4 regions of the Streptomyces sp. NPDC004284 genome follow, and region 1 is predicted to be linked to each of the others. Evidence: riboswitches for the same ligand, from Rfam matches in the RefSeq annotation. Region 1 holds a riboswitch; each other region holds the start of a gene.
What was found. Region 1 has a riboswitch for cobalamin ahead of ACFYUS_RS19595 (cobalamin biosynthesis protein). Riboswitches for the same ligand answer to the same signal wherever they lie in the genome.
Positions count from the first base shown of each region.

Region 2: another riboswitch for cobalamin. It lies ahead of ACFYUS_RS36505 (ABC transporter substrate-binding protein); the one in region 1 lies ahead of ACFYUS_RS19595 (cobalamin biosynthesis protein).
Region 3: another riboswitch for cobalamin. It lies ahead of ACFYUS_RS33360 (prenyltransferase/squalene oxidase repeat-containing protein); the one in region 1 lies ahead of ACFYUS_RS19595 (cobalamin biosynthesis protein).
Region 4: another riboswitch for cobalamin. It lies ahead of ACFYUS_RS02910 (ribonucleoside-diphosphate reductase subunit alpha); the one in region 1 lies ahead of ACFYUS_RS19595 (cobalamin biosynthesis protein).

Region 1 covers NZ_JBIAMJ010000007.1:58,097-61,455, reverse strand. Annotated here, with positions in the region: gene ACFYUS_RS19600 (cobyric acid synthase) at 1-519, opposite strand, end outside; gene ACFYUS_RS19595 (cobalamin biosynthesis protein) at 516-1,490, opposite strand; cobalamin riboswitch at 1,522-1,665, opposite strand; gene ACFYUS_RS19590 (hypothetical protein) at 1,779-2,000, opposite strand; gene ACFYUS_RS19585 (anion permease) at 2,017-3,285, opposite strand.
Region 2 covers NZ_JBIAMJ010000024.1:6,536-9,894, reverse strand. Annotated here, with positions in the region: gene ACFYUS_RS36510 (FecCD family ABC transporter permease) at 1-238, opposite strand, end outside; gene ACFYUS_RS36505 (ABC transporter substrate-binding protein) at 235-1,287, opposite strand; cobalamin riboswitch at 1,374-1,499, opposite strand; gene ACFYUS_RS36500 (cold-shock protein) at 1,596-1,802, opposite strand; gene ACFYUS_RS36495 (DJ-1/PfpI family protein) at 2,012-2,737, opposite strand; gene ACFYUS_RS36490 (TetR family transcriptional regulator) at 2,945-3,359, opposite strand, start outside.
Region 3 covers NZ_JBIAMJ010000019.1:17,181-20,539, forward strand. Annotated here, with positions in the region: gene ACFYUS_RS33355 (SCO2322 family protein) at 95-748, opposite strand; gene ACFYUS_RS33360 (prenyltransferase/squalene oxidase repeat-containing protein) at 745-1,992, opposite strand; cobalamin riboswitch at 2,067-2,217, opposite strand; gene ACFYUS_RS33365 (protein kinase) at 2,366-3,359, shown strand, end outside.
Region 4 covers NZ_JBIAMJ010000001.1:622,798-626,156, forward strand. Annotated here, with positions in the region: gene ACFYUS_RS02910 (ribonucleoside-diphosphate reductase subunit alpha) at 1-1,801, opposite strand, end outside; cobalamin riboswitch at 1,934-2,077, opposite strand; gene ACFYUS_RS02915 (GNAT family N-acetyltransferase) at 2,120-2,620, opposite strand; gene mctP (monocarboxylate uptake permease MctP) at 2,708-3,359, opposite strand, start outside.

The DNA.
Region 1 (3,359 bases):
GACCCCGCCCCGGTCGATGTCCCCGACCACGACGACGGGCAGCTTCGCGGCGCGCGCGATGCCCATGTTCACGATGTCCGTGCGCCGCAGGTTGATCTCGGCCGGACTGCCCGCCCCCTCGCAGATCACGGCGTCATACGTGCCCCGGAGCTCCTCCAGGCACGCCATCACCGGCTCGAAGAGGGTCTTCTGCCGCCCTCCGTGGTAGCCGCGGGCGCTCATCTCGCCGACCGGCTTGCCCATGAGGACGACCTGGCTGGAGCGGTCGCTGCCGGGCTTGAGCAGCACCGGGTTCATCAGGGCGGTCGGCTCGACCCGGGCCGCCTGCGCCTGCATGGCCTGCGCGCGGCCGATCTCGGCGCCCTCCCGGGTGACGAAGGAGTTCAGGGACATGTTCTGTCCCTTGAACGGCGCGACCTTGATCCCCTGCCGGACCAGCCAGCGGCAGATGCCGGCCGTGACGACGCTCTTGCCCGCGTCGGACGTGGTCCCGGCGACGAGCAGCCCCCCACCCCTCATGCGTTCCTCCGCTTCAGTGCGCTCGCGATCATGCGGCCGCCCACGCAGGCGGCCAGGGTCAGTGCGGTGACCCGGCGGGAGAGCCGGACCGCGCGGTCGATGTCGGCGACCTCGACGGGCCGCCCCTCCCCGTTGAGCACGGGCCGGTGCTCGACCCGCCCGGCGTACGAGAGGGTCCCCCCGAGCCGTACGCCGAGGGCGCCCGCGAAGGAGGCCTCGACGGGTCCCGCGTTGGGGCTCGGATGCTTGGCCGCGTCCTCGCGCCAGGCCCGTGCGGCCCCGCGCGGATCGCCGCCGGCGACGGTGGCGAGGACGGCGGTCAGCCGGGCCCCGGGCCAGCCGGCCAGGTCGTCGAGGCGGGCCGAGGCCCAGCCGTAGCGCCGGTGGCGGGGGGACTTGTGGCCGACCATCGCGTCGAGGGTGTTCACCGCGCGGAAGCCGACCAGGCCCGGCACGCCCGCGACCGCTCCCCAGAAGAGGGCGCCGACGACCGCGTCGGAGGTGTTCTCGGCGACGGACTCGACGACCGCGCGGGCCATCGCGGGGCCGTCGAGGGACTGCGGGTCGCGCCCGCACAGGTGCGGCAGCCGTTCCCGGGCCACCTCCAGGTCCCCGGCGGCGAGGGCGCCGCCGATCGCGCGGGCCTCGCGGCCCAGGGTCGTACCGCCGACGACGGCCCAGACCGAGGCGGCGGTGAGGGCGACGGAGGCCGCGCGGCTGCCCCGTACCGTACGGGCGGCGAGGGCGCCGGCCGCGACGGTGGCGCCGGCGCAGACGGCGGTGTGCAGGGCGCCCCAGCCGCGGTGGTCGTGCCACAGGGCCTTCTCGACCCGGCCCGCGGCCCGGCCGAAGGCGGCGACGGGATGGCCGCGGCGGGGGTCGCCGACGAGCAGATCGACGGCGAGACCGGCGGCCGCGCCGTACGCGAAGACACCGGTGGTTCTGGACGGGGTGGGGCTGCGGCCGGGCATGGCGCTGTGTCCTCACTCAGGGTCCGCGCCCTGGATCGACGTGACCGGCGGCGAGAGTTCCTGACTCCCGGACCCCTCGGGATCCGGTCACAGTGGCGGGACCGCGCCGGAATCGCACCGGACTTCCTCTCCTGCCGCCGTATGGCCCCGGCAGTCCACCACGGCCCGAGAACAGCCGTCAACTCACCCTTGACCTGCATCGCGTCACTGTGCGAAGCACCACAAACACGACGGCCGGGCGGCCCGCACACGAGGTGCGGACCGCCCGGCCGGGGGTACCGGGGACCGTCAGGCGACGATCAGGTAGATGCCGTACGCCACGGCCGCCAGGCACAGGGCGAAGCAGGCGTAGGCGCCGGTGCGGGCCAGGGCGGCGGAGCCTCCCTGGGCGGCGGCCTGCTCCTGCTTGGAGAGGCCGACGACACCGAGGGTGAAGAGGCCCACGAGGGCGACGGTCGTCACGAGGCTGACTCCGAAGACGGAGCCGAGGGCTGCCCAGTCGATCTTCATGCTTGGTTCCAGTTCCTTAGACCGCGGCGGTGGCCGGGGGAGCGGCCGGGTCCGTGGGGACCGGCGCGGGGATGGTGGTCTTCAGGTCCTCGTCCGCGACGGCGGCGACGGAACCGGCCGGCGGCGGGGTGACGGCCGCGATCGCGGTGGTCACGACACCCGCGGGCTCGGCGTCGCCGTCGATGTCGTCGTCCGTGACGTTGTGCCGGTCGACCGGCTTGCGGCGGGACAGCGACCAGATGACGCCCGAGCCGGCGACGAGGAGGACCGCGACGGCGACGATGCCCCAGGTGCCCTGCTTGGTGAGGAACTCGGCACCGGCGCCGACCACGGCGGCGGCGGGCAGCGTCAGGCCCCAGGCGACGAACATCCGGGTCGCGGTCGACCAGCGGACGACACCGCCCTTGCGGCCGAGACCGGCGCCCATCACGGCACCCGAGCAGGACTGGGTGGTGGAGAGGGAGAAGCCGAGGTGCGAGGAGGCGAGGATGACCGTGGCGGCACTGGTCTGGGCGGCGAAGCCCTGCTGCGGCCGGAGGTCGGTGAGGCCCTTGCCCATGGTGCGGATGATGCGCCAGCCGCCGAGGTAGGTGCCGAGCGCGATCGCCATGCCGGCGGAGACGATGACCCACAGGGGCGGGTTCGAGCCGGGGGCGACGACACCCTGGGTGACCAGGGCGAGGGTGATGATGCCCATCGTCTTCTGGGCGTCGTTGGTGCCGTGGGCGAGGGAGACGAGACCGGCGGAGGCGATCTGGCCGGCCCGGTAGCCCTTGGCGGTGTGCTTCTCGTCGGTCTTCGCGCCGATCTTGTACGTCAGCCGGGTGGCGAGCGTCGCGGCGAGACCCGCGACGATCGGGGCGGCGACGGCCGGGATGAGGACCTTGGTGACGATGGTCGGGGCGTTCACGGCGGACCAGCCGGCCGACATGACCGCGGCGCCGATGAGGCCGCCGAAGAGGGCGTGGGACGAGCTGGACGGCAGTCCGAGCAGCCAGGTCAGCAGGTTCCACAGGATGGCGCCCACGAGCGCCGCGAAGATCACTTCTGTGCGAATGCCCTCTTCGTTGATGATCCCGCCGGAGATCGTCTTGGCGACCTCCACGGACAGGAAGGCGCCGACGAGGTTCAGCACGGCGGACATGGCCACCGCCGTCTTGGGCTTGAGAGCACCGGTCGAGATGGTCGTGGCCATCGCGTTGGCGGTGTCGTGGAAACCGTTCGTGAAATCGAACACGAGAGCTGTCACGACCACAATGGCGAGCAGCAGCGTGATGTGTTCCATTTACCCAGGCAATCGTTTGACGTCAGTGGCTCGTCGAACGTAGGCAACCTGGGTGAACGGAAGATGAACTGGGG
Region 2 (3,359 bases), on a different contig from region 1:
CGGCGGCGAGGAGGGTACGGGGCAGCCGCAGGTCCCAGACGATCCCGTCGCGGATCGGCGAGAGCTCCGAGGCGCCGCCGCCGAGGTGGGCGGCGATCACGGACCCGGCCTCGCCGACGCCGATGTCCGCCGGGCCGATGGTGACGGCCACGGCCACGGACAGCCCGAGCAGCGCGAGTCCGGCCGCCGCCCACAGGAACACCGTGGCGGACGCGGCCCCTTGCCGGGTGGTGCTCACTTCGCGAGACCGTACGAGCGGAGCGCGGCCGCCACCTTCTCGATGCCCTCGACGGTGCGGAGGCCGGGGTTGAGCGCCTGGCCGCTGAGCAGGACGTACCGCTTGTGCTTCACCGCCGCCATGTTCCGGGTGACGGGGTCGGACTCCAGGAACTCGATCTTCTTGGCGGCGCTCTCGGCGGACTGCGCGCGGCGGGTCAGGTCGCCGAGCACGAGGACGTCGGGGTCGCGGTCCGCGACGGTCTCCCAGTTGATCTGGGGCCACTCCTCGCGGGTGTCGTCGAAGACGTTCTTCGCCCCGAGCGCGTTCGTGACGATCCCGGGCGCTCCGCAACAGCCCGCCATGTAGGGCGACTTGGAGTCCGAGTACCAGTAGAGGACGGTGGCGTCGGTGAAGTCGGCCGCCGCCGTGGCCTTCGCCACCCGCGCCTTGAGCCCGGCCACGAGCTTCTCGCCGCGCTCGGGGACCGCGAACACCCGGGCCAGGTCGCGGATCTCGCCGTAGACGGTCTCCATGGTGAGGGGGCGGGTGCGGACTCCGTCGCCGTCGCCGCTGTTGTCCTTGCCGACGCAGTCGGTGGGCGAGAGGTACGTGGGGACGCCGAGCTGCTCGAAGCGCTCGCGGGGCGCCACCCCGCCCTTGCCGAGGGTGTACCCGAACGAGGCGGCCGCGAAGTCGGGTTCGGTGTCGAGGACCTTCTCGAAGGAGGGGTAGCGGTCGGCCAGGCGCGGCACCTTCGCGTTCTCCTTCTCCAGCCCCTCGAGCACCGGGTCCGTCCAGGTCGCGGTGCCCACCATGCGGTCGGCGAGGCCGAGGGAGAGCATGATCTCCGCCGCCCCCTGGTCGAGGGCGACGGCCCGGCGCGGGGCGCGGTCGACGCGGACCGGCCGTCCGCAGTTGTCGTCGAGGGTGACGGGATGGCCGTGCTGAGGGGCGCTCTTCCCGGACGGTGCGGAGGACCCTCCGCCGCAGCCGGTCACCGTCGCGGTGAGGAGCAGGACGCCGGCCAGGGCGAGCACGGCGGAGCGGACGGGGTGTGCGAGCGGCACGGGAACTTCCTCTGCGGCCACGGCTCATACGCGGAGCCTGTCGTACGGTCCTCCCCGGACGGCAGCGTGCCGCCGGGGCCGCCAGCAGGTCTTCGGACTCGGGGTCGGCCGGACGGAGCGCCTTCCCGGGCCCGTCGTGCCGCCCAGTGGCCGATGCTCCGCCCGTCGCCCTCACCGCTGCGCGTCAGTTCCGGTCTTCCACCGGATTCCCTGACCCGTGCACGTACCCGTTCAGGTGCGTACAAAGGTGCGACTGGCCTCGGCACAGTACCACCGGGCGGCGACCGCGCTCCGGGGCCCGGCCGGTGTCAGGCGCGCAGCTCCCTGGCCTCGAAGCGGCCGTCGCCGAGGACCAGGACGAAGGAGACCTGCTGCCCCTCGGAGACCGTCCGCCTCTCGTTCTCGATGTCCTCGGCGCGGAAGTACACCTGCTCCTCGGAGCCCAGGGGGACGACGAAGCCGTACCCGCCGAGACGGTTGAAGGACCGCACGATCCCTTTGCTTCTGCCTTCCACGGCGACCTCCTCGTCGTCATCGGCGACGCGGTCGGGCGTGTCCGGCCCCGGGTGGCCGTGTCCGCGCCTCAGGGGAGGTGTACCCCGCACGGCCACCCTTCGCCACCGCCGCGGGCCGGGCGCACCACCCCCGATGATCTAGTACAATATTCAACAGAGGTCCGTTGCCGAAGATCCCCCGTTTCCGGCAGCGGGCCTCACCCCTTTCGTCAGCGCGCGTCCGGCCGGACCCAGACCGTGCCGCGGGCCTCGTACTCCAGCATGGCCTCCAGGCCGTTCGCCGCTTCGGGGCCGAGCTCCCGGCGGACCAGCCAGAGGGCGAGCTCCAGGCCCGAGGTGACGCCGCCGGCGGTCACCAGGTCGCCGTCGTCCACCACGCGCGCCCCCTTCAGGACACCGCCCTGCCGCTCCAGGTCCGGCCGGGCCTTGTGGTGGGTGGTGCAGGGGCGGCCCCGGGTGAGTCCGGCGGCGGAGAGCAGCATGACGCCGGTGCACAGGGCGCTGACGGTGAGCCCCGGCCGGGCCGCCGCCGCGAGGGCGCGGGGCAGGGTGCCCCGGTCGATCTCGGCCCAGACGCCGGGGCTGTCCCGGCGCGCGTAGCCGCCGCCCGGCACGACGAGGAGGTCGGCCTCGCGCGGGGCCCAGGGGTGGTCGACACGGACCTCCGTGCCGAAGGCGGCGGTGACGGTGCCGGGTCCGTCGACGGAGACGTACCGGACGTCCACCGGACGCTCGGAGAAGAACCCCGAGGCGGAGAGCACCTCGTAGGGGGCTGCGAAGTCGAGCTCCTCGACGCCGTCGAAGAGGACGAGGTGCACCCGGAGCGGGCGGCGCGCGGACGCGCCGGCGGCGGTGGCACCGGTTCCCGTGACGCCCGCGAGGGCGCCCGTGGCGCCGAGGGCGGTGGTGGCGCGGAGCAGGTTGCGGCGGTTCATGGTTCTCCCCCAGGGGGTGGAAGGGCCCGACGGTTCTGTCACGCCGAGGCAGTCGGCCGCCGCCGCTTCCCGGTTCCCCGCCCCCTCCGGGCTCCGCGCCCGGCCGGGTCAGACCCCGCCGGGGTACGCGATCCGCGCCGGCTCCCGCGCCGGCGTCGGCTCCTGCTCCTGCTCCCGCTCCCGCTCCCGCTCCCGCGAGGCTCCGCCTCAGGCCCCGCCCGGGTACGCGATCCGCGCCGTGATCCTGGCGATGCGCCGCGCCGACTCCTCCGGCGGGCCCACCGGCTGGACGATGTGGCTGACGGTGAGCCGCACGATCGTCTCGACGGCGAGGCCGCGGGACTCCTCGTCGACGTCGGGCCAGGCCTCGGTCGCGTACGCGTCGAGCATCGCCATCGCCGTGCCGAAGACCGGTTCCGCGCGGGTGGTGAGGTAGGCGAGGAGATCGTCCTCGCCGCCGCGCGCCGCGAGCAGGACGCCCTTGATGAGGGGGTTGTCCACGGCCTGCTGGAGCGTGTAGCCGACGCCCGCCGCGGCCGCCGCCTCCAACTGCCCGCGATGGGCGTCCAGTTCACGCTGGATGCCGAGCAGGAAGCCCTCGACCTCGCGCTGCACCAGGGCC
Region 3 (3,359 bases), on a different contig from region 1:
CCGACGCCGCCCCCGCCGACACGGGCACCGGCGACGGGCGCCGACTCCGTGGACGCACGACGCGCCGACGCCGTGAACACGCTCCGGGCCGTACTCATCCGCGCCGGCGGGCCTTCCAGATCGCCGCCCCGCCGAGCGCCAGGACGGCCGCCCCGCCCGCGAGGACGCCGAAGGACGGGCCGCCGCCCCCGTCGGATTCCTGGGCAGCGGCCTTCGGGGGAGCCGACGCCGTCGCCCCCACCTCCACCTGCTCGCCACAGCCCCGCGCCGGGTAGCCCGCGATCCCGCACAGCATGGCCACGCTGTCGTACCGCAGCGGCTTCGCCACCACGGCCAGCGCCTCCGCGGCCGTCGCGTCCTCGCGGACCTCCGCGCAGCCGGCCTCGACCGGCTTCTTCGGCGAGGTCTCCCCGGACGGCGCGTCGGTGGGGCCGCCGAAGTCGACGACGACCGCGATCCGCTTGGTGCCGTCCTTCTTCTCCACGCCCCCGCAGATCCCCGAGAAGTCGGGGGCGACGGAGGGGCGGGAGGTGTCGTCCGTGCCGTTGCTGACCGCGAAGCGGAAGCCGATCGCGTCGCCGTCGGCGGGCCGGGCGCTCGCCGGGCCCAGCGTGGCGTACGTCCAGGGCTTGCCGCCGTCGCTCTCCCAGAACGACCAGTAGCGGTAGCCGGCCGCCTGCGCCGGGGCCGCCGCGGCCAAGGCCAGGAGCGCTCCCGCCGCGGCGCCCGCGATCCGCGCGCGGCTCACTTCTTGCGGCCGCTGATGAGGAAGCCGATGCCGACGCCGACGACCGTGCCGATGCCGATGATCCACCAGACGTCGAAGCCGGACTCGTCGTCGCTGGTGGAGGCGGCGGAGGTGTCCGGGGCCTTGGGCGCGGGGCCGGTGGCGTTGAGCTGCTCGACGAGGTCCGCCGTGCCGAACTCGCGCGGGTCGGTCTCCGTCGCGCGGGCCGCCAGGATCAGCTGCGCGTAGGCGGCCGGGCCGTTCTCCTTCGCCCAGGCGGTGGAGTTCTTCTCCAGCCACGCGAGCGCCGGCTCGGCCTCCTTCGTGGCACCGGCGGCGGCGAGCGCGACCACGGCGTCGGCGGTGTTGCCGATGTCGGGCTGCTCGGTGGTGTCGGTGGCGCCCGGCATCGGCGGCAGGGTGAGGTGCCCGGTCTTCGCGAGGGCCTTCGCCAGGTAGGAGGCGCCGTTCAGCGCGGCCCGCTCGACGGTCGGCTTCGACAGGTCGTGGCAGACGGGCGGCTGCTGGGGGGAGGCCTTGGTGGCGACGATGCTCTTGCCGAGCGCGGCGAGGGTGGACGCGGCGGTGGCGTCGGCGTTGGCGAGGAGCTTGCCGGTCTTGTCCGGCTGGTACGCGAACGCCCCGGCGCCGTCCTTGTCGGAGCAGGGCAGGGCGAAGGAGAGGAGCGCGTCGTACGGGGTGCGGCCCTCGGCGGAGGTGAACGAAGCGGGCCGCACGCCGATCGCGGCGAGCGCGCCGACGACGACCGAGGTGGAGTTGGCGTCGCTCGCGCCGCCGGCGCCGTAGCCCCAGCCGCCGTCCTTGTTCTGCACGGTCCGCAGCCAGTCGGAGCCGGACTTGACGGCCTTGTCGATCTTCTCCGGGGCGGCGGCCTGGCCGCGCACGGCGCGCAGCGCCTGGACGGCGACGGCGGTGGCGTTGGTGTCCCGCATCGTCCTGGGGTCGCAGGGCTTCGTCACGTCCGCGCGGTACGAGGCGAACGAGCCGTCGGCGCACTGCTGGCCGAGCAGCCAGTCCACGGCCCGGTCGGCGGGCTGGTAACCGGTGGCGCGCTGGGCGAGGAAGGCGAGCGACTGGCGCCAGACACCGTCGTACGTCGGGTCCTTCGTGCCGTACAGGCCGGTCCCGGAGGCACCGGCGGAGGCGGACGGGGAGGGCGCGGCGACGGCCGGAACGGCTGCTGCGGTGCCGAGCGCGGCTGCGGCGGCGGCGAGCGCGGCGGCGCCGCGGCGGACGGTGTTCATGGGGCCCTCTCCTGCGGCCGGGCACCGGCACGCCTCGGGGGCACCAGGCTCCGGCTCCGTATTCCTCGACGGTGCCGGCGGTCATGTCCCGGGCGGGGCATTCCGACTCACCGACCTCCGGAATCTCCGGGGGGAGACGGTTCACGGCTGCGGGTCAGTGCCGGATTTCCACCGGCTTCCCCCCGTACGGGCATGATGACGACGCGCCCACTCTACCGGCCCGTACGCCCGCCGCCCCGGGGGTGGGAGGCGCCTCACACCGGGGCGGGAGCGGGTTCGCCGAGGCGCTGCCGGGGAGCGGACCGCTGTGCCATGCTGGCGCCGCCACGACAACATGCCGACGGCGTCTTCACGGGGGTGCGGAATGCGGGCGTTGACCGAGAGCGACCCGCGGGGGATCGGTCCCTACCGGCTCCTCTACCGGCTGGGCGAGGGCGGCATGGGCCGCGTCTACCTGGGCCGCTCGCGGGGTGGCCGCACGGTCGCGCTCAAGGTGGTGCACGGCGCGCTCGCCGGTGACCCGGGCTTTCGCACGCGCTTCGCCCGGGAGGTGCGGGCCGCCCAGTCGTTGCGCGGCGCCGGCACGGTCCCGGTCCTCGACGCCGACCCGGACGCGGAGGTGCCCTGGCTGGCCACCGCGTACGTGCCGGGCCCCGCGCTCTCCGAGGCGGTCCTGGCGCACGGACCGCTCCCCGAACCGGCCCTCTGGCGGCTGCTCTCCGGCCTCGCGCACGCCCTCGACGGCGTGCACCGGGCGGGGCTCGTGCACCGGGACGTCAAACCGTCCAACGTGCTGCTCTCGCTGTCCGGCCCCCTGCTCATCGACTTCGGCATCGCACGCTCCGCCGACGAGACGGCCCTGACGGGGACGGGCCTGGTCGTCGGATCGCCCGGTTTCATGTCGCCGGAGCAGGCGGAGGGGCGGACGGTCGGGCCCGACGCGGACCTCTTCTCGCTCGGCGCGGTGCTCGCGTTCGCGGCGACCGGCCGCGGGCCCTTCGGCGGCGGTTCGGTGGCGGAGCTTCTGTACCGGCTCGTCCACCACGAGCCCGACCTCGCCGGGGTCGACGGGCCGTTCGCGGAGCTCGTACGGCGCTGTCTGTCCAAGCGGCCGGACGACCGCCCACCGGTGACCGAGCTCGCCGCGCTCGCGGACCCCCACCGGGAGGAGTCGGGGAGCTGGCTCCCGGCGCCCGTGGTCGCGGCCATCGCGCAGAAGGCGGAGGAACTGCTCAACGCGGAGGCGGAGTTCGAGCCGGAGCCGGAGCGGGAGCCTGCGGCGGGGCTTTCGGTGGACCGGGACCGGGAGCGGGAGCGGGACCGGGAGCCTGAGCCGGGGCTTTCCGAGGCTCCGGAGCGGGGGCCGG
Region 4 (3,359 bases), on a different contig from region 1:
GGAGGAGGCTGTTGCGCATGCCGGTCGACGCGATGCGCTCGCGCAGGGCCGTCCAGCGCTCCGGCCAGTTGAGCTCCACGTCGTAGTGGTCGGGGTGCAGGACGCCGCGGGCGGTGCGGGTCTTGTCCCAGGCCGGGAGCGGACCGCTGCGCTCGGCGAGGTCGGCGGAGGCCTCGTACGCCGCGAGCATGATCCGCTCGGCGATCTTCGTCGACAGGGCGCGCGCCTCGGCCGAGTCGAACGGCAGCTTCAGCTGGAAGAAGACGTCCTGGAGGCCCATCGCGCCCAGGCCGACCGGACGCCACTTGGCGTTGGAGCGGCCCGCCTGCTCGGTCGGGTAGAAGTTGATGTCGACGACCCGGTCGAGGAAGGTGACGGCCGTGCGGACGGTCTCGTCCAGGCGCGCCCAGTCGATGTCGCCGCCGGTCACGAAGGCGCCGAGGTTCACCGAACCCAGGTTGCAGACGGCCGTCTCGCCGTCGTTGGTGACCTCGATGATCTCGGTGCAGAGGTTCGAGGAGTGGACGACCGTGCCCGGCTCGGCCGTCTGGTTGGCCGTGCGGTTCGAGGCGTCCTTGAACGTCATCCAGCCGTTGCCGGTCTGCGCGAGGGTGCGCATCATCCGGCCGTACAGGTCGCGGGCCGGCATCGTCTTGCGGGCCAGACCGGCGGCCTCGGCCTTGAGGTAGGCGGCGTCGAACTCCTCGCCGTACAGGTCGACGAGCTCGGGCACGTCCGCCGGGGAGAACAGCGACCACTCGGCGTCGGCGTTGACGCGGCGCATGAACTCGTCCGGGATCCAGTGCGCCAGGTTCAGGTTGTGCGTACGGCGCTGGTCCTCGCCCGTGTTGTCGCGGAGCTCCAGGAACTCCTCGATGTCCGCGTGCCAGGTCTCCAGGTAGACGGCGGCGGCGCCCTTGCGGCGGCCGCCCTGGTTCACGGCGGCGACGGAGGCGTCGAGGGTCTTCAGGAACGGCACGATGCCGTTGGAGTGCCCGTTGGTGCCGCGGATCAGCGAACCGCGGGCGCGGATGCGGGAGTACGACAGGCCGATGCCGCCCGCGTGCTTCGAGAGGCGCGCGACCTGGTGGTAGCGGTCGTAGATGGAGTCCAGCTCGTCCTGCGGGGAGTCCAGGAGGTAGCAGGAGGACATCTGCGGGTGGCGGGTGCCGGAGTTGAAGAGCGTGGGGGAGGACGGCAGGTAGTCCAGACGGCTCATCAGGCCGTACAGGGCGGCGACTTCGTCCAGCGCGCGGGCGCTGTCGTCCTCGGCGAGGCCGCAGGCGACGCGCAGCATGAAGTGCTGCGGGGTCTCGACCACCTTGCGGGTGATCGGGTGGCGCAGCAGGTAGCGCGAGTAGAGGGTGCGCAGGCCGAAGTAGCCGAAGCGGTCGTCGCCGGCCTGGTCGATCGTGGCGTCGAGCCGGGCCGCGTGCGCCGCGACGAGCTCGGCGGTGCGGTCGGCGATGAGGCCCTCGCGGTGACCGACGGCGACGGAGGCCGAGAAGGAGACGGCGCCCTGGCCGGCGGCCTCGTCGGCGATGGTGATGGTCAGGAGCCGGGCGGCGAGCCGGGAGTACGCGGGGTCCTCGGCGATCAGGCCGGCGGCCGCCTCGGTGGCCAGCTCGCGCAGCTCCGCCTCGTCCGACGTGGCGCTGCGGCCGCGCAGCGCGGCGGCGGCGACCTTGCCGGGGTCGGTGTCCGGGAGGTCGGCGGTGAGATCGGTCAGGGTCCGCAGGAGTACGGTCCCGGGGCCGTCGGTCTCGATCGCTGCGGCCGGATCGGCGGGCGCGATGGTCACGTGGGGGCTCTCCCTCGCTCGGCTCGGGGCCAGGGCGGGGGGAGGCGGGCAGGCGGGCACCCGTACGCGCGGGCGCGCCGCGTCCACCGGCCCACTCCGCGAGGCCCGGACGTCTGTGACACCCGGAACGGACGGACCGGGCGCGCTGCCGGCAGGTCCTCGGACTCGCTCCGTACGAAGCACGAAACCGCACGAAGCACACCGTTGCGGGACAGTTCCGGATTCGCGCCGGATTTCCCTGCGTCGACAGCGAGGACGAGCATACATGTGGGGGGCGCCGCTCGTGGCACCCCCCACATGTTGTGTCGGTCCCGGGAGTTACAACTCCAGGGCGTACGTGCGCAGCGAGTGATCGGAGATCGGCTCCCAGTCCCGTTCGGGGGTGCGGACGAAGCCGAGCCGCTCGTAGATCCGGTGCGCGGAGACCATCAGATCGGCCGTGGAGAGCACCAGGCGCGCGCAGCCGGGGAGGGCCCGCGCCCGGTCCACGCAGGCGCGTACGAGGGCCTCTCCGACGCCCCTGCCGCGGGCCGCCGGCGCGACCACGAGCATCCGGAACTCGGCCTCGCCGGGGACGGCGATGTCCGCCCAGGGGGTGCCGCCGGGGGCGAAGGTGACCCCGCCGACGATCCCGCCGTCGGCGTCGACGGCGACGAGCACCTCGCTCTCGCGCGCCCGCCGGGCCGTGTCGCGGAGCACGTCCAGGTAGAAGTCGTCCTCGCCGTGCAGCAGCAGCCCGTCATTCAGATAGGTGAACCCGGTGAGGTCGCCGAGCTCCTCGTACTCCTCGGGCCGTACCGCCCTGATCGTGAAGTCCATGCCCGCCAGTCTGCCGCGCCCGGCCGTGCGGAGGGGCCCGGGTTTCTCCTGGTGAGATCCCGGGCCCCTCCTCGACGTGTCCGTGGGTCAGTGCGCTCCGGCGCCGACCTTCGGGAGGTCGCGGACGCCGGCGTCGCCCGCGTCCGCCGTGTAGTCCTCGGGGGAGGTCTCGTCGACGCCCTCGGGGGCCTTGACGGCCTTGAGGACGAAGGTCAGGACGACCGTGACGAGGACGTTGAGCGCGAAGGAGGTGAGGCCGATGTAGCCGATCTCACCGATGCCGGGGATCTCGGCGGCCGAACCGCCGAAGTGCTTCTGGGCCGGGTTGGTCGGGCTGGCGACGCCGTACGCGGTGACCGTGCCGTACACCATGCCGACGGCCCAGCCGGCGAGCAGCGCCCAGCGGTGGAACCAGCGGGTGAACAGGCCGCCGACGAGCGCCGGGAAGGTCTGCAGGATCCAGATGCCGCCGAGCAGCTGGAAGTTGATCGCGACCGTCTTGTCCATGGTGAGGACGAAGATCAGCGCGCCGACCTTCACCAGGAGGGAGACCAGCTTGGAGACCTTGGTCTCCTGGGCCGGGGTGGCGTCCTTCTTGATGAAGTCCTTGTAGATGTTGCGGGTGAAGAGGTTCGCCGCCGCGATCGACATGATCGCGGCCGGGACGAGCGCGCCGATGCCGATGGCGGCGAACGCGACGCCCGCGAACCAGTCCGGGAACATGTCCTCGAAGAGCTGC